2 regions of the Desulfofundulus sp. JL263-se genome follow, and region 2 is predicted to be linked to the other one. Evidence: a T-box and tRNA genes for the amino acid it is inferred to sense, from the RefSeq annotation. Region 2 holds a T-box; the other holds one or more tRNA genes.
What was found. The T-box of region 2 lies ahead of ACX4JR_RS12685 (valine--tRNA ligase). A T-box ahead of a tRNA ligase gene usually reads a tRNA of that ligase, here a tRNA-Val.
Positions count from the first base shown of each region.

Region 1 (8,638 bases), 780 kb from region 2:
AAGATCTGAACGGCAACTGGTTAAAGAATTAGAGGTTAACATAGCTTACCGTTGGTTTTTGGGCCTTTCCCTAACAGATAAAGTTCCTCATCATTCCACCATTAGCCAGAACCGGCGGCGTAGATTTAACGGCACAAATATTTGTCAGGAAATATTTGATGAAATAGTTATGCAAGCAATTAAGAAAGGACTAATAGATGGAAAAGAGTTATTTACGGACTCTACACATTTAAAGGCCAATGCCAACAAAAATAAATTCACACTCAAAAAAGTGAAACGTTCAACTCAAGCTTATTTGGAAGAACTGGAGCATTCAGTGGAGGATGATAGAAAAAAGCATGGAAAAAAGCCGTTGAAACCAAAAGAAGAACAACTTGAAAAAAACAAAGAAATACGGGTAAGCACCACGGACCCGGAAAGTGGCTACATGGTTAGGGACGGCAAACCCCAGGGTTTTTATTACCTTAACCACGTAACGGTTGATGGAAAGCTAAGCTTGATTACCGACGTATATGTTACCCCCGGAAATGTGCATGATTCTGCACCTTACATAGGCCGTTTGGACCGTCAGATAAAGCGCTTTGGCTTTGAAGTGGAAGCAGTAGCCCTGGATGCCGGGTATTTAACCATGCCTATATGCCATGAACTGCAAAAAAGAGATATTTTTGCTGTTATAGCCCATCGACGTTACCATCCTAAGAAAGGCTTATTTCACAAATGGCAATTCAAATATGATAAGGAAAATGACTGCTATATATGTCCTGCCAAACAGAAACTTACCTACCGTACCACCAACCGCCAGGGGTTCCGGGAATATGTTTCAGACCCCCGGATATGCAAAATCTGCAAATATTTATCTAAATGCACCCATTCCAAAAGCTATACTAAAGTAATTACTCGACACGTTTGGGAAGATAGCAAAGACTGGGTAAGACAGAACCGCCTCAGTGAGCGGGGGAAAGCCTTATACAAAAGAAGAAAAGAAACTGTTGAGCGGAGTTTTGCTGATGCCAAAGAACTCCACGGGTTACGCTATGCCCGTTATAGGGGTAGAGCAAAAGTTATGGAGCAGTGCTTATTGACAGCTGCCTGTCAGAATATGAAAAAGATGGCAAATTATCTCTGGAAGAGGGGTAACCCTCCTTTTTTACCACTGCTGGTTCGGATAATACAAAAGTTTTCGCAAAAGCAATTTAGCTTGAAATATGCAATGTAAAGTTAAACCCGGGGCAAAACCCGGGTTTGTCAGCAATCTCAAGCCCCGTTTTTTCGGGGCTTTTGCTTTTTATGGTGGGGACGACAGGGTTCGAACCTGTGGCCTCTTGAATGTGAGTCAAGCGCTCTCCCACTGAGCTACGCCCCCATTAGCTTGTGTATTTTATTTTACCACAAATATGCCTGTTGTCAATAACCAGTACGTTCTTTTCCTGGGCTTCTTGTACCAGTTCCACCACCCCGGGCTGGCCCACCATATCTTCTTCCAGCCCTTCATCTGATAAGTTCGCATTCGCTCAAAAGAATGACCTCCTCAAAATGTATACAGTTACATTATGGGATCTCATGGAAATAGACGTAAGAGTATGTTACAATCACTTTTGAACACCTGGAAAGGGGGTTACATCGTGTCCGAGGTTTATTTCACCGATCTGAGGGCCAATAGCAAGGAAAACCTTTTAGATAAGGTGGACAAGCTTTTCAAAGCTGCAGGTTTTGCGGAATTAATTAAACCTAAGGATTTGGTGGCATTGAAAATTCACTTTGGCGAAAAGGGTAATACGGCCTATATAAGGCCCCAGTTTGTGCGCAGGATAGTGGATAAGGTCAAGGAGTGCGGAGGCAAGCCTTTTTTAACAGACGCCAACACTTTATATGTGGGCAGCAGGTCAAATGCAGTTGACCATTTGCAAACTGCCATTGAAAACGGATTTGATTATGCGGTGGTTAACTGCCCGCTGGTAATAGCCGATGGCCTGACCGGTAAAGATTATATAAGTGTCCCCATAGACGGGGGAAAACACTTGAAAGAGGTAAAGATAGGAAGTGCCGCTTACCACGCCCATGCTATCATTGCCATTACCCACTTCAAAGGGCATGAGTTGACGGGATTTGGCGGCGCCCTCAAGAACCTGGGTATGGGATTGGGAAGCCGGAGCGGTAAGCAGATCATGCATTCGGATGTATTGCCTGCGGTACAGGATGAAAAATGCCTGTCCTGCGGGTTGTGCAGTGAATGGTGTCCTGCCGGTGCCATAGAGGTTGAAGAGCACGCGGTGATTGATAAGGAGCAGTGTATAGGCTGCGGCGAGTGTACCGTTACCTGTCCGGAAGGTGCTATAGCAATTAATTGGAAAACTACACCGGAGGCCATCCAGGAGAAAATTGTGGAATATACGGCTGGAGTGTTGAAGAATAAAAAAGGAAAGGCCGGATTTATTACCTTTTTGATGAATATAACGCCCGAGTGTGACTGCGTGTCGTACAGTGACGTTCCACTGGTTCACGACATAGGTATTTTGGCTTCAAAGGACCCGGTGGCCATTGATCAGGCCTGTATAGATTTGGTTAATAAGGCAAAGGTTGTGCAAACTTCGCGCATAGGTGACAGGCCTGATGTTGAAGATAAGTTCCGTGCCGTGTACAAGGACGTTGATTGGAACGCGCAGCTGGCTCACGGTGAGAAGATGGGATTGGGTACTAGAAAATATAATTTAATTAAAATTTGAGAAAGACCGGCTTGGCCGGTCTTTTAATTACGGAAAGTAGAGCGGGCCTTGCTAAAAAATGCTGGCAAGGCCCTGAAAATACTACTGTTTTTCCCGTTCCCGGCGGGCCCGTTGCTGTTCAAGAACGGTTTCATTGATATGTTCCACCAGGGTTAAAGTTGAAAAAGAATGGAATAGTTGGGAAATTACGCTTTCCACCGATCCTTCTAAATTTATTAACTGCCTGTGAATTTCCAGGTTCTCTCCCAGGCCAAATTTTTCAATTAATTTGTCCCTGACGGATGCAAGGATCAGGGCCCTTTGTTTATCATTGCCAATTTGCTTCCAAGGCGAAAAGGGATCTATGTCCTTCCCGTAATTATTTTTCAATACGTCAAGGAACAATTCCCGAAATTGGGTAAAAGTGGGTCTCTTTTTGCTGAAACTTTTAGCCACTTTCAGTTACATCTCCCTTCAAAAATATTCTGGATCGAATTTTCACCTGTCACTTTCAAATACCATTTTATCAATCTGCAGATACTTATTAAAGATTTGTGAATAAATACTAGGAGGGATTTAAATTGACCTGGCTTAAAAGGGTATTTGGTAACCAGTCCAATGAAGCAATGGAACAAGAACAACTTTTATACCAGCTGAGGGAGGCTCAAAATGCAACGGTGGAAATAGGTAACATGCTGTCTCAAGTGGCATCCGGTCAATCGGGCCAGATCGATGTGCAACAAATCCAGCATTTAGAACAATTAAATTCCCGGGTAGGAGGGTTCTTGCAAAGGCTTCGCCAGCGCATTGACCGGGAAATGAAATAAACGAGAACAGCCGGATGTCCCAGCCGGGATATCCGGCCAATAATGCATTAATTCTACCGGGAGCGAGCGGGATTGCCCGCTACCCGTTGTGAATTTTTTTATATAACAGGAAAGAGTAAACTGCAGGCACCAGTACGGCAATGCCCAGAGCGGTGAATAAAATCACTCCACCTGTGGTACCTCCAAAAAGGGTACCCACAAGACCTGCCAGGCCCGCCAGCACCCAGATGCTGCCGGCCAGCCGGTGGGTTTTTGTCCAAACCTTTTCACTGGCCAGCGTCCAGGGAAGTTTAATACCTACAAAATAGTTGTGGCGCATCCTGCCCATGAAATTGCCTGTGATGATAAATATGAGGGATATTCCGGCCAGTACTATTTTGTCTACCGGCAGGGGATAGCCAAGGGCTGCGGCCAGTACGGTCATGTGGAGTCCCACCAAAAAGCATATCAGGGTTACTTTCAGCACCTGGTAGACTTCGGAGAATTTCAGGTAATTATCTCTTTTGGGGTCCAGGTAGGGAACCACTACCATTAAAATGTAGAGTCCCATGGTGATCAAGGGAAATCCGAAGGCGCCGAAGGCGCGTGAAGTATAGCGGTCCACCTCACCCCGGAAATTCCAGTGGCCAGGTATCTGGTCGGGTAATTGGGGGTAAACCGCGATGGCTACAACGAGGCTGGCGGCAAGCAATAAAAGGGCCGGCCAGTCGCGCCGCAGTTGTTTCTTGATAGAAAATTCCGCGTAAAAACTGTTATTCCCGGACATTTTTATCCCCTTTCTTTTTTCCATTCATCATCTCGGAAATCCAGCTAAGAACTTCCTGTAAAACCGTTGTGTTTAAAGAGTAATAGATATATTGCCCTTTCCGCTCATCCAGAACCAGTTTGGCCTGCTTAAGGATGTTTAAATGATGGGATACGCTGGGCTTTGATATATTAAAGTGGGAGGCAATTTCTCCGGCTGTCATGTCGTCCGAACGGAGTAATTTTAGAATTTTTCGCCTGGTGGGATCGGAAAGGGCCTTAAATAAATTATCAAATACCAATCACCTCACCTCGTTTCGATAATTAGAAAATTATCTAAATTTCTTATAATAATTATAAGTTAAAACAGCTGCTTTTGTAAATACCTTTGGAGAAAAAAACCCCCTTTTTCAGGAGGTTTAAGGCAGGTACTATTTTTTTAAAAAGTAATCCATTAAAGTATGTCCCTCTTCCAATTTAAGCGGGTATCTGCGGGCTGTTTCTTCATCAAATTTTCCGTTCCCGTTCCCTTTGCAGCCGGAATGATATATAACAAAGGGCACCGGGTCCGCCGTATGAGTTCTAATGCTCACTGGTGTGGGGTGGTCGGGGAGGACCATTAATTTAAATTCTCCTGTGTTCTTCAATCCATAAAGGATTTCTCCCAGAACCTTTTTATCTATTTCCTCAATAGCCTTAATTTTTGTTTCCAGGTCTCCCTGGTGCCCTGCTTCGTCCGGGGCCTCTACGTGAATGTAAACAAAATCCAGGCCGCCTTCTAGGCCTTTCAGGGCTGCTTCGGCCTTGCCGGGGAAGTTGGTATGTATGTTTCCCGTGGCTCCCTGTACCTCTAGAACTTTCATCCCGGCACAAATTCCAATGCCTTTTATTAAGTCTACCGCTGAAATTACCGCCCCTTGCAGGCCAAATTTTTCATAAAAGCCGGTCAGGGAAAGTTTTTTGCCCTGTCCCCACAGCCAGATGGAATTGGCCGGATTTTTAGATTGATTAATGCGTTCCCTGTTAACCGGGTCATCTTTAAGGATATCGTAACTGGCTAGCATTAAGCTGCGTAAAAATTCACTGCCTTCGCCCTTGGGCAGGTGTTTGTTTATCCTTTGTCCAGAAATGTCGTGGGGCGGGGTAAGATCAGAATTTTCCGGCCCGCCCCACCAGACCATTAAATGGCGGTAACTGACTCCCGGGTAGAAATGAATCTGGTTGGTGGAAAGTTTGCTATTTATTTTCTTTATTAGTTTTTTCGATTCTTCCGAGGATATTTCCCCGGCGCAGTAGTCAACCATTGTTTTTTCTGCATAGTCCTCTTCCCCGGAGAGTGTTACGAGGTTGCAGCGGAAGGCAATGTCGTCCGGGCCCAATTCAATTCCCATGCTGACGGCTTCCAGGGGAGAGCGGCCGGTGTAATATTTTCTGGGGTCATATCCCAGTACCGACAGGTTGGCCACGTCACTGCCGGGGGGGTATCCTTCCGGGACAGTTCGTACCGTTCCCATTTGTTTTTGACCGGCTAAAAAGTCCATGTTGGGGGTGTGGGCGTACTGGAGGGGGGTTTTTCCCCCCAGTTCCTCGCACCCTTCGTCTGCCATGCCGTCAGCCAGTATAACAACATATTTCAAGATTATCCCTCCGTAAATTCTCTAGCTGCAGCGGGCGCAAGGGGTTTTTTCCGCTAAGCCGAACTTTTTATGCAGTGCCTTAACAGCCTTTTCAGCCAGGTTCTTTTTAATAATGCATGAAATTTTAATATCCGAAGTTGTAATCATTTCTATGTTGATGTTTTCATCGGCCAGGGCTTCAAACATCATTGCCGCAACACCGGGATTGCTGATCATGCCCGCACCTACTATGGAAACTTTGGCCACGTCCTGATCATAGGTATAGCTCTTATAGCCCACATCGTCCTTGATTTGTTCCACTATTTCAAGGGTTCGCTTAAGGTCATTTTGAGAGACGGTGAAGGATATGCTGTTGACTTGGTTGCGCTCGGCACTTTGGATAATCATATCCACGTTTATGCTCTTTTGGGCCAGGGCGTTAAATATCTTATAGGCTATGCCGGGCTTGTCGGGTACGTCGAAAATTCCTATCTTGCTTACGTTCAGGTCGTGGGCTACGCCGGTTACAACCATATCCTTTTCCATGTCGCTTACCTCCTTAACAATGGTCCCCAAATTATGGTTAAAGCTGGAACGTACATGGATAGGTATATTGTAAAGTTTGGCACATTCAACGGCCCGGGGGTGGAGCACCACGGCACCAAGATGAGCCAGTTCCAGCATTTCATCGTATGTTATGGTATCCAGCTTGCGGGCCTCCGGAACTACCCGCGGGTCGGTGGTATATACCCCGTCAACGTCGGTATAAATTTCACATATATCGGCTTTCATTGCGGCGGCCAGGGCCACGGCTGTGGTATCCGAGCCTCCCCGCCCAAGGGTTGTTATATCATTTGCCTGGTTAACCCCCTGGAACCCGGCCACCACCACAATTTTACCGTCATTTAATTCTTTTTTAAGGCGCGTGGTGTCAACATCGATAATCCTGGCCTTGCTATGTATATTGTCGGTTTTAATGCCTACCTGGGGCCCGGTTAAGGAAATGACGTCTTCACCTACGGCCTTAATGGCCATGGCCAGCAGGGCGATGGACACCTGCTCTCCGGTAGATAAAAGCATATCCATTTCCCGCTCCGGGGGATCATCAGTTATTTCCTTAACTAATTCAATCAATTCGTCTGTTGTATCGCCCATGGCGGAAACTACCACTATTATCTGGTGTCCCTGGCGGTGCATGTCTACTACCCGGCGAGCTACTTTGCGAATTCGTTCAGGATTTGCTACACTAGTTCCTCCATATTTTTGTACTACCAGCATTTGTCGTCCACTCCTATGCAAGATTTTTTATTTCCAATGCCCTTGCCCCTGTGGGGCTGGGGTCCAGTATAAGGGACCTGGCAGTTATGCCGCTCTGGAGAAAGGTTTCCCTCATTACCCTGGCTATAAGATCCAGGTTTTTGTCGGCCAGGGCTATTAAAGCAGGGCCTGCCCCGCTTAAGGCAATTCCCCTTGCCCCGGCCAGTTTAGCTGCGGCAAAAACTTTTCTCATACCGGGAACTAGGCCGGCCCTGTAACACTGGTGCAGTCTATCTTCCATGGCTACCCCCAAAAAATCCAAGTCCCCTTTTTGCAGGGCGCCTACCAGTAGTGCAGCCCGACCAATATTGAATACCGCATCTTCCAGGTTCACTTGCTTGGGCAGGGTTTTTCGGGCTGATTTTGTGGAAAGGGGGAAAGCGGGGATAGCCACCACTGCTTTCAATCCGGCAGGAGGTTCTATTTTTAGATATTTTACTTCATCTTCCGAATGAACGTAAACGGTAATGCCTCCAATCAAAGCGGGGGTAACATTGTCAGGGTGCCCTTCCATTTCGACGGCCAGCTTTAACAGCTGGTGCAGGTTTAATTTCCCGCCGGAGATAACGTTGGCCGCTACCATCCCCCCTACGATGGCCGCGGCGCTGCTTCCCAGTCCCCTGGATACCGGGATGTTGTTGATTAAGCGTATTTTTAGGCCTGCGGGATTATACCCGGTTTTTTTAAAGACTTGCCGGGCGGAATTATAAATCACGTTAGTTGTGTCCTTGGGGATCTCGCTTGCCCCCTCACCCGTCACTTCAATGGCCAGGCCGGAACTTGTCTCGGTCATTTCCACGGTGTTGTACAATTTTAGGGCCATGCCCAGGCAATCAAAGCCGGGGCCCAAATTGGCAGTGCTGGCCGGTACCTGTACGCGAACCACTTTGTTCCTCCCGGGTTTCTTAAATATTCTTTAAAACTTACAAATTTTCTCCTTCTACCCGAATGAAGTTACATACTTCGATTACCGACGACAGGTGCCGAATTATTTCTATGGCGTCGAGTAAATTCTTTTCTCTAACTTTGTGGGTTACCATTACTATTTCGGCGGTGTCATCTTTTGTCTGTTTTTGAATTACCGAAGCCAGGCTGACTTCTTTATCGCCGAAGGCGTAGGCGATGGAGGCCAGAACTCCGGGCCGGTCAATGACCCGCAGGCGGATATAATATTTGCTTTCAGTCAAGCCCATGGCCTTGATTGGCTTTTCTTCAAAACACGTGCAGCCCATTATGTCAGGAACATTGCGCAAGATGGCATGGGATGCATCCATAATATCGGCCACAACGGCGCTGGCAGTAGGCATTTCACCGGCCCCCCGCCCGTAAAACATAGTATCTCCCACCGCATCACCCTTTACAAAAATGGCGTTAAAAACATCGTTGACCGAAGCCAGGGGATGGCTGGCGGGAATTAAAGTCGGGTGTACCC
Region 1 covers NZ_CM149993.1:1,659,718-1,668,355, reverse strand. Annotated here, with positions in the region: gene ACX4JR_RS08475 (IS1182 family transposase) at 1-1,216, shown strand, start outside; tRNA gene ACX4JR_RS08470 (tRNA-Val) at 1,289-1,363, opposite strand; gene ACX4JR_RS08465 (DUF362 domain-containing protein) at 1,620-2,723, shown strand; gene ACX4JR_RS08460 (hypothetical protein) at 2,805-3,158, opposite strand; gene ACX4JR_RS08455 (hypothetical protein) at 3,284-3,529, shown strand; gene ACX4JR_RS08450 (SdpI family protein) at 3,609-4,319, opposite strand; gene ACX4JR_RS08445 (autorepressor SdpR family transcription factor) at 4,282-4,575, opposite strand; gene ACX4JR_RS08440 (cofactor-independent phosphoglycerate mutase) at 4,705-5,910, opposite strand; gene ACX4JR_RS08435 (aspartate kinase) at 5,932-7,167, opposite strand; gene thrB (homoserine kinase) at 7,181-8,092, opposite strand; gene ACX4JR_RS08425 (homoserine dehydrogenase) at 8,130-8,638, opposite strand, start outside.
Region 1: it has a tRNA-Val gene. The T-box ahead of ACX4JR_RS12685 (valine--tRNA ligase) is inferred to sense a tRNA for this amino acid. The anticodon was not compared.

Region 2 (8,638 bases):
CCGCCCAAGCAGGGGAAGCCACAAATCCTTGTACTCCCCGCACCGCCCCCGTACATTAAGCTGCTGCCCCTTTAAGGATATTTCCCCGGTCCCCTCCCAGGTAACATCCCGGCCGACCTCTATTAAGGGCGCATTACACCGGGCACAGGTTTCCCGGATTATCCCCAGTACTTCGGGATTTCGGGAGGCGGTTACCACCGGCACCCCTTTTTTGATAATCCCGGCCTTCACCCGGGCTATTTCCGCAACCGTTCTCCCGAGATAATCCATATGGTCCATAGTCACATTAGTTATAACCGAAACCAGCGGTTTCTTAATTACATTGGTGGAATCAATAGCGCCTCCTAAACCTACTTCCAGTACCAGCAGGTCCACCTGCTGCTCGTAAAAATAACAAAAGGCCATGGCCGTGCTGACTTCAAACTCGGTGGGGTGCTCAAAGCCTTCTTTAACCATGGCGTCCAGGTGGGGGCGCAACCTATCTATATAGGCCGCTACATCTTCACGGGCAATATTTTTTCCGTTTATCCGGTATCTTTCCGTATAACAATGTAGATGGGGTGAAGTAAAAATGCCCGCACGATACCCGGCGGCCGCCAGGACCGATGCCAGCATGGCACCCGTAGAACCTTTTCCGTTAGTTCCTCCCACATGTACTATATTAAGCTTATCCTGGGGGTTGCCCAAGCGGCGCATAAGTTCCGTTATCCGGCCCAGCCCGAAATTCATACCGAATTTTGTCAGGTTTTGCAAATAGCTCATTGCCTCTTCAAAATTCAAAATCTTCTCCCCCCGATAGACCGTATAAACTTAATTTCTTTATTAGGAACACTAAATTTTGTTATTCTACATCATTCGGGTAAAATCCTACTGGCACCAAGAACCGGACACCGTCAATGGCGGATAAGTTTCTTGACACTTGCAGGAATATTTAAAATTTTACCGAACATTTTTACTACATTTTGCTATACGGAGGTTTTAGAAGTTTTATGAACCGTTTTATAAATTTACTTATTACATTTATCTCCACCATAAACATCTTCACTGCCTGCACTATCATAGCCGGGTGGCGGCTGGGCAATTATTCTTTCTCGGGATTGATTACCGGGGCCTTAATTGGAATTGCCATTTGCACCTGTGTTTCTTATTTCGCCCTGGCGCCGGTAAGAATCGGTATGCAGCAGCTTCTGGATTGCACCGATAAAGCTATCCAGGGAGACCTTACCGGTAAAATCCTGAAGCGAAACTACCGGTGGGGTGACTTTCACCAGTTGGTTGTAAACGTTAATAAGGTTCTTAAGGGAGTGCACAAGTGGTTTGCCCTTGTACGAGATACCAGTGCTACCCTGGACCGGGCATCGGAGCAAATAATCTCGGGAACCGAACAGGTGAGCAGCGGCAGTCAGAATCAGGCCAACCAGGTTCAGCAGCTTTTAACTTCCATAGAAAGCCTGACCAACTCTGCCCAACACGCCGCCCGGCAGGCAAAACACGCTGCGGAGCTGGCCCGTGACACCGACGCAAGGGCCCGGCAAGGGGGAGAAATCATAAGCCGGCTCTCCGAAAGTATGCGTAGCATAGACCAAAAGATATCTTCTCTGACCCAAAGCGTTCAACAAATAGACCATTTTCTAACCGTCATTCAAAATATTGCCTCCCAAACAAATCTGTTGGCCTTGAACGCTGCCATTGAGGCCGCCCGGGCAGGGGAACACGGCAGGGGATTTACGGTGGTGGCGGAAGAAATTAGAAAACTGGCCGATGAATCGGAAAAGGCAACCCAGGAAGTAGCCCAGCTTACCTCGGATATCCGGGATGCCGTAAAAGAAACGGTTTCCTTCGTCAATGAGGAAGTGGAACTGTCCCAATCAGCCGGACAAGAATTTGCTTCCATTATGCAACTACTGGAGAAAACAACCAAAATGGTGGAAGATATTGCTATCACCGTGGAAAATCAAGCCGAAACAACCTCATCTATGCTTACCGCCACTCAATCCATCTCTGCCGTGGCCCAGGAAGCGGCTGCCAGCTCAGAAGAAACTTCCGCCGTAGCCCAGGAACTGGCCAATACTGCCGAAGAGTTGAGACAGGTGGCCGGGATATGGAAGTTCGAGTAGAAGTTTCAGACCCGGGTTACACTTCCCGGGCCTTGTTTATTGCATCGCGCCAAACATGGCCAGGCGTTCTTTCAAGGTCTCGGCCTTGCCGGAGAGCTCGACCTCTTTACACCTTTCCTTCTCCACAATCTCGGCGGGAGCCTTGGTCAAAAAGGCTTCATTGCCAAGTTTTTTCTGTACCCTGGCCAGGTCCTTCTCCACGGCAGACAATTCCTTTTTCAAGCGGGCTATTTCCTTATCAATATCAATTAAACCTTTTAAGGGAACGTATATATCCACGCCCCTGGCCACGGCCGCTGCCGCCTGCTCCGGCTTTTCATCCAGGGAAGAATAAATCTTGAGCTCGGCATTTGCAAGGCCTTCAATATAATCCCGGCCTTCCTCCAGAGCCTCCCTGATTTCAGCTGAAGCAGAAACCACAAGGGCCTCCGCCTTCCTGCCCGGCGGTACGTTCATTTCACTTCTTATTTGCCTTATGCCCCTGGTAACATCCATGATAGAGTTCATTTTTTCCTCAGCCGCGGTATCCCGTAAACCTTCGTCATAACAGGGCCACTGGGCCAGCATAATGGTCTCTCCCCTGTGGGGCAGGCGCTGCCAGATTTCCTCGGTAATGAAGGGCATGAAGGGGTGTAAAAGTTCCATGGTACCCCGTAGCACCGAAGCAAGTACATACTGGGCGGTTTTCCTGTCTTTAGGGGTGGTTTTTCCGTACAGGCGGGGTTTTACAAGTTCAATATACCAATCACAAACCTCGCTCCAGATAAACTCATATAGTACGCGGGCCGCCTCGCCCAGCTCATATTTTTCCAAATTCCCGGTTACATCACTTACAACCTGCTGGTAGCGGCTCAAAATCCACCGGTCAGCCAGGGTATAACTTTCCTTGTCCGGGACGTAATTCGGGTCGTAATCTTGTAAATTCATGAGGGCAAACCGGGAGGCATTCCAGATTTTGTTGGCAAAATTTCTGGCCCCGTCCAGGCGCTCAAAGTGGAAGCGCAGGTCATTTCCGGGAGTATTTCCGGTCACCAGCATAAACCGGAGGCTGTCCGCACCGTGACTTTCTATAACCTCAATGGGATCCACCCCGTTACCCAGGGATTTGCTCATTTTTCTTCCCAGTGCATCTAGCACCAGCCCGTGAATGAATACTTCTTTGAAGGGCACGTCATTCATGTGGGCCAGACCGCTGAAAATCATTCTGGCCACCCAGAAAAAGATGATATCCCTTCCGGTAACCAGTACCGAAGTGGGGTAGTAATAGGCCAGGTCCATTGTTTTTTCCGGCCACCCGAGGGTGCTGAAGGGCCAGAGGGCTGAGCTGAACCAGGTATCCAGAACATCGGGATCCTGCTTCAGATTATCCGAGCCACAGGCACTGCACTCCTTAACCGGCTCGCGGGAAGCTATGGTCTCACCGCATTCATTACAATACCACACCGGAATGCGGTGTCCCCACCATAGCTGGCGGCTGATACACCAATCCCGTATATTTTCCATCCAGTTCAAATATATACGGGTAAACCTTTCAGGTATAAACCTTATGCGCCCTTCCTTGACGGCCTTTATGGCGGGCTCGGCCAGGGGCTTCATGCGCACAAACCATTGTTTGGATAACATGGGCTCAATAACGTTGTTACACCTGTAACAGTGTCCCACGGCATGATTGTGGTCCTCTATTTTTATGAGCAAATTCCGGGCCTCCAGGTCCTTAACCACCTGTTTGCGGCATTCCCAGCGGTCCATTCCCTCGTACTTGGGCCCGGCTTCTCCGGTCATCTTGGCATCCTTGTCGATTACTATTATTTCGGGCAGATTATGTCTTTTCCCGATCTCGAAGTCATTGGGGTCGTGGGCAGGGGTTATCTTCACCGCACCGGTACCGAATTCCGGATCCACGTACTCATCAGCTATAACAGGGATTTCCCTCCCCACAAGAGGCAAAATAAGGGTTTTCCCCACCAAGTGCTTGTAGCGCCCGTCATCGGGGTGTACCGCCACCGCCACGTCCCCCAGCATGGTTTCCGGCCGGGTGGTGGCAATGGGCACGAAGTCGTTTTCGCTTCCCTTCACCGGATATTTAATGTAATACAAGTGTCCCGGCCTTTCAATGTGTTCCACTTCTATATCGCTAATGGTAGTCCGGCAGTGACAGCACCAGTTTACAATATAATAATCACGGTAAATGAGACCTTGCTCGTACAGGCGAACAAACACTTCCAAAACGGCCCTGGAACACCCCTCATCCATGGTAAAGCGCTCACGGTCCCAATCACAGGACGAGCCCAGGCGGCGGAGTTGGGTGGTAATGCGCCCGCCGTATTTTTCTTTCCATTCCCAGACCCGCTGGAGAAACTTTTCCCGCCCGAGGTCGTACCTGCTGATGCCCTCTTTGGCCAGCTGCTCTTCCACCTTGGCCTGGGTGGCTATACCCGCGTGGTCGGTACCGGGAAGCCACAGGGCATTATACCCCTGCATACGTCTCCAGCGAGTCAAAATATCCTGGAGAGTGTTGTCCAGTGCATGTCCCATATGCAATTGCCCGGTAACATTGGGAGGGGGCATTACTATACAAAAGGGTTCCCGGTTGGGGTCAACCTTTGAGCGAAAATACTTATTTTTCTCCCAGCAGTCATACCATTTCGCCTCCACTTCTTTGGGGTTATAGGTTTTGGGCATGTTAAATGCCGGCAATTAAGTTCACTCCTTTCCATACAAAAAATAAACTCCTCCCGTGCAAGGACGGAGGAGCCCGCGGTACCACCTTACTTTCGGCAAAAATATATTCGCCGACCCTCAAGGGCTGTAACGGGCTAACCCGGCCGGACCTACTGAAACTTTCAGCCCGGCGGCTCCGGAGCGACATGTACAGGAACCGGGCGGGAAACCTTGCAGCCCGGGGATTCCCTCTCTGGGGCCCGGTGAACCTGCACCCTCTCCTTCACTGCCTTTCTAATTGCGACCTGCCTAAAATCTATCTAATATATTAAAGCCTTCCCCCCAAGCTGTCAACTTTCGCGCTTTGGGTTATAAATCTATTGAATAATAGTTTTAAATTTAAAAAAACTAATAAGTACCATAAAAAATGGAGTTGTTCATTTTAATATGGAATGGAAAACACTTTTACGCACCAAATCAATAAAAAATATAATAAAAGAAGCAAGAGATGATAACAACAAAAATACCCTCGCCAGAACCATGGGTGTATTTGACCTGACCGCACTGGGAATTGGAGCCATTATAGGTACCGGTATCTTCGTTCTGACCGGTGTGGCGGCGGCAAGATACGCCGGGCCCGCCGTTGTAATTTCCTTTATCATCTCGGGAATTGTAGCCGGTCTGGCAGCCCTTGCCTATGCAGAGCTTGCGGGAATGGTACCGGTGGCGGGAAGCGCCTATACCTATACTTATGTCTCTATGGGGGAATTGGTGGCCTGGCTCATTGGCTGGAACCTTATCCTGGAATATCTCGTTGCCGCCGGTGCAGTTGCCATTGGCTGGGCCTCATATTTTGTAGATCTTTTAAAGTCCATGGGTATTATACTGCCTAAAGCAATTACTTCATCTCCCTTTACCGGCGGGATAATAAATATACCGGCCATTATAATTGTACTTTTAATTACCTGGGTGGCAATCCGGGGGACAAAGCACAGCGCCGGAGCTACAAAAATCGTCGTGGCTGCCAAGCTGGCAGTTATAGTTCTTTTTATCGCCCTGGGGCTATTCCACATAGACCCCGGTAACTGGGTTCCCTTCATGCCCTTTGGAGTTTCAGGTATAATCCACGGCGCAGCAATTATCTTCTTTGCCTATATCGGGTTCGATGCCGTTGCTACCGCAGCCGAAGAAGTTAAAAGGCCGAAACGGGATTTACCAAGGGGTATTATTGCCTCTTTGGCAATATCAACGACATTATATGTCCTCGTGGCAGGTATTTTGACGGGTATGCTTTCCTATACGCGATTGAACACCCCTTCGCCAATTACCGCCGCTCTTTTAGCAGCGGGCATAAGGTGGGCAACGGCATTTATCTCGGTTGGGGCACTGGCTGGTTTGACAAGCGTCCTTCTAGCAACGATTTTCGCCCAAAGCAGGATATTTTTCGCCATGTCCAGGGATGGACTACTGCCACCGTTCTTTTCTAAACTTCATAATAAATACAAAACTCCTTATCTTGATACTTTAATCGTTGGAATCGCCGTAAGTGTCATCGGAGCTTTTTTGCCGGTAGGAGTCCTTGCCCAGATGGCAAATATCGGAACGCTTTCAGCGTTGGCAGCGGTTTCCATTGGAGTGGTAATACTTAGAAAAACAAGGCCGGATCTCGACAGACCTTTTAAATTGCCTTGGATTCCATATTTTCCACTGCTTTCCACCGCGGCTGTTATTTACCTTGCCGTAAACCTGCCCACCGTAACCTGGATCAGATTTGTGATATGGATAGTACTGGGGCTGGCAGTATATTTCGCATATGGAATAAAGCACAGCCGCTTGGGCAAGCCAGAAGAAAGGCAGCCAGTTTTTATCTTTGGCTACCCGTCACCGAAACCGGAATTTAATTTTGAAATCGGAAAAATAAACGATAAACCCGGTAATGACAATGGCCAGCCGTAACAGCCCCTGCCAGTGAAAAAACTCAAGGAGAGAACCACCGTCAAAACCCGGTTCTCTCCTTTGCTATGAATAAACCTTGCTCCAGAATTTTTTAACTTTATCTTCCCATACGCCTTAACGTGCCAAATCCTTTGACCGGTAAATTCACTCCCACAATTCCCCCCAGGGCCCCGGCCAGGATCAAAAGGAGCAGGCGAACCCAGATTAAAGGATTCTGCAGGACCTCCAGGCTTCCAACACCCACCATGACCAAAAACAGGAGGCCATAAATTAAACCAACGGTGCCACCGTGTAACCACCCCTGCTTGCGTGCGGATAACCCGCCAGTACCGCCGCCCAATAGCGCCCCCGCCAGCATACATACCCCCAATATACCGGAAAGGTGATACCGGGGCTGTTCGGAGAACGTTACCCATAGTGCCAAAATTACGCCGCAAAACAAGGTCACCATTACCGCCCATATCAGGCCTACCGCCACGGCGGACATTTGAATTTGCCGGGAACCCCGCAATTCCGGACGTGACCAGTATAAAAAGGTAAACCTTTTAAACATCACTTAACCCCCTTACTTTTATATCCATAATATGCCAGCTGGACATATTTATACCTAATTTATTCATATGGCATGAAAATATTGCCTAAAAAATAAATATATTACGGATTAATCTAAAGGGGGCCGGTTTTTTTGCTCAAGAAAAAAGTAATAATATTCTTGTTACTTGCTTTATTTTTAGGTGCGGGAGGACTGGAAATAAAAAAAAGATTGCTAACCCCTGAACCCAGGGCCATTAAAATAACCGTGGCCCAACCCGGGCTATCGCTGGACATGATACCCCATTACCTGGCCCTAAAAAAAGGATTTTTTAAAGAATACCTGGCTGATGTAAAGATAAAAACTTACTCCGGAAAGGAGACACCCCAAGAAACCCTGGCCAGAGGAAAAGCAGATATAATAACAATGGAACTGGCCGGTTTTTTATATAACCGGTACCGGAATGCCGACCTGGTAGCCTTTGCTGCATTAACTGCCGGAGAGCCTTCCTTTATAATGGCCCGGGAAAGTATCCCGGACTTTAACTGGAAAGATCTAAAAAACAAAACCATTATTGGTGCCCCCCCGGAAAGCACAGCCGGAATACTGCTGGAAACGATACTGCGCAGAAATGAACTGGCACCTTACCGTAACGTAACCGTTTTTTATAATATCCCGGACGACCTTCGCAAAGGTGCCTTTAAGGCGGAATGCAGCACCTACCTGCAAGCATCCGAACCGCTGGTTTCCAGCCTGGAACTGGAAGGTACGGCCAGAGTAATAGCCTCGCTGGCCGGGGAAAGGATACCCGCACTGGTCTACGTGACCGACAGTAAACATATCACTAAACACCCAGAAAAAATTCAGCGCTTTACAAACGGCATCTATAAAGCCCTGTTATGGATGAAATATCACTCGGAAGTGATCGCAAAGGATATGGCCCCGGAATTTAAACATATTGACCCCGCCATAATGAATTCCGCCGTTAACAGGTATCTACGGGAAAAAATATGGCCGGAAACACCGCTGATAGATGAAAAATCCATGCAAAAATTCCAGAACATGATGCTTACAGCGGGAGAATTACCGGGCACTGTGGAATGCTCCGGAGCGGTGGAAAACAATTTTACCCGCGAGGCCCTGGAGACGGTGGAATACATTCCGCCGGAACAAAAAAAGAAGGGCCTCAAAAAATTATGGCCCTTCTAAATATCTACCCTTTAACCCACCGTTCTATTACTTTCCACACCTGCTCCCGCCCCGCACCGGTTTGGGCGGAAAAAGGTATTAAGATGTCCTCCTTGCTCAGTTGGAGGACATTTTTTATTGTCGCCAAGTGCTTTTGCCACTTGCCGCGGCTGATTTTATCGCT
Region 2 covers NZ_CM149993.1:2,442,484-2,451,121, forward strand. Annotated here, with positions in the region: gene ACX4JR_RS12675 (bifunctional folylpolyglutamate synthase/dihydrofolate synthase) at 1-780, opposite strand, end outside; gene ACX4JR_RS12680 (methyl-accepting chemotaxis protein) at 990-2,117, shown strand; gene ACX4JR_RS12685 (valine--tRNA ligase) at 2,154-4,799, opposite strand; T-box leader at 4,856-5,074, opposite strand; gene ACX4JR_RS12690 (amino acid permease) at 5,226-6,734, shown strand; gene ACX4JR_RS12695 (TIGR04086 family membrane protein) at 6,832-7,287, opposite strand; gene ACX4JR_RS12700 (ABC transporter substrate-binding protein) at 7,420-8,475, shown strand; gene yihA (ribosome biogenesis GTP-binding protein YihA/YsxC) at 8,480-8,638, opposite strand, start outside.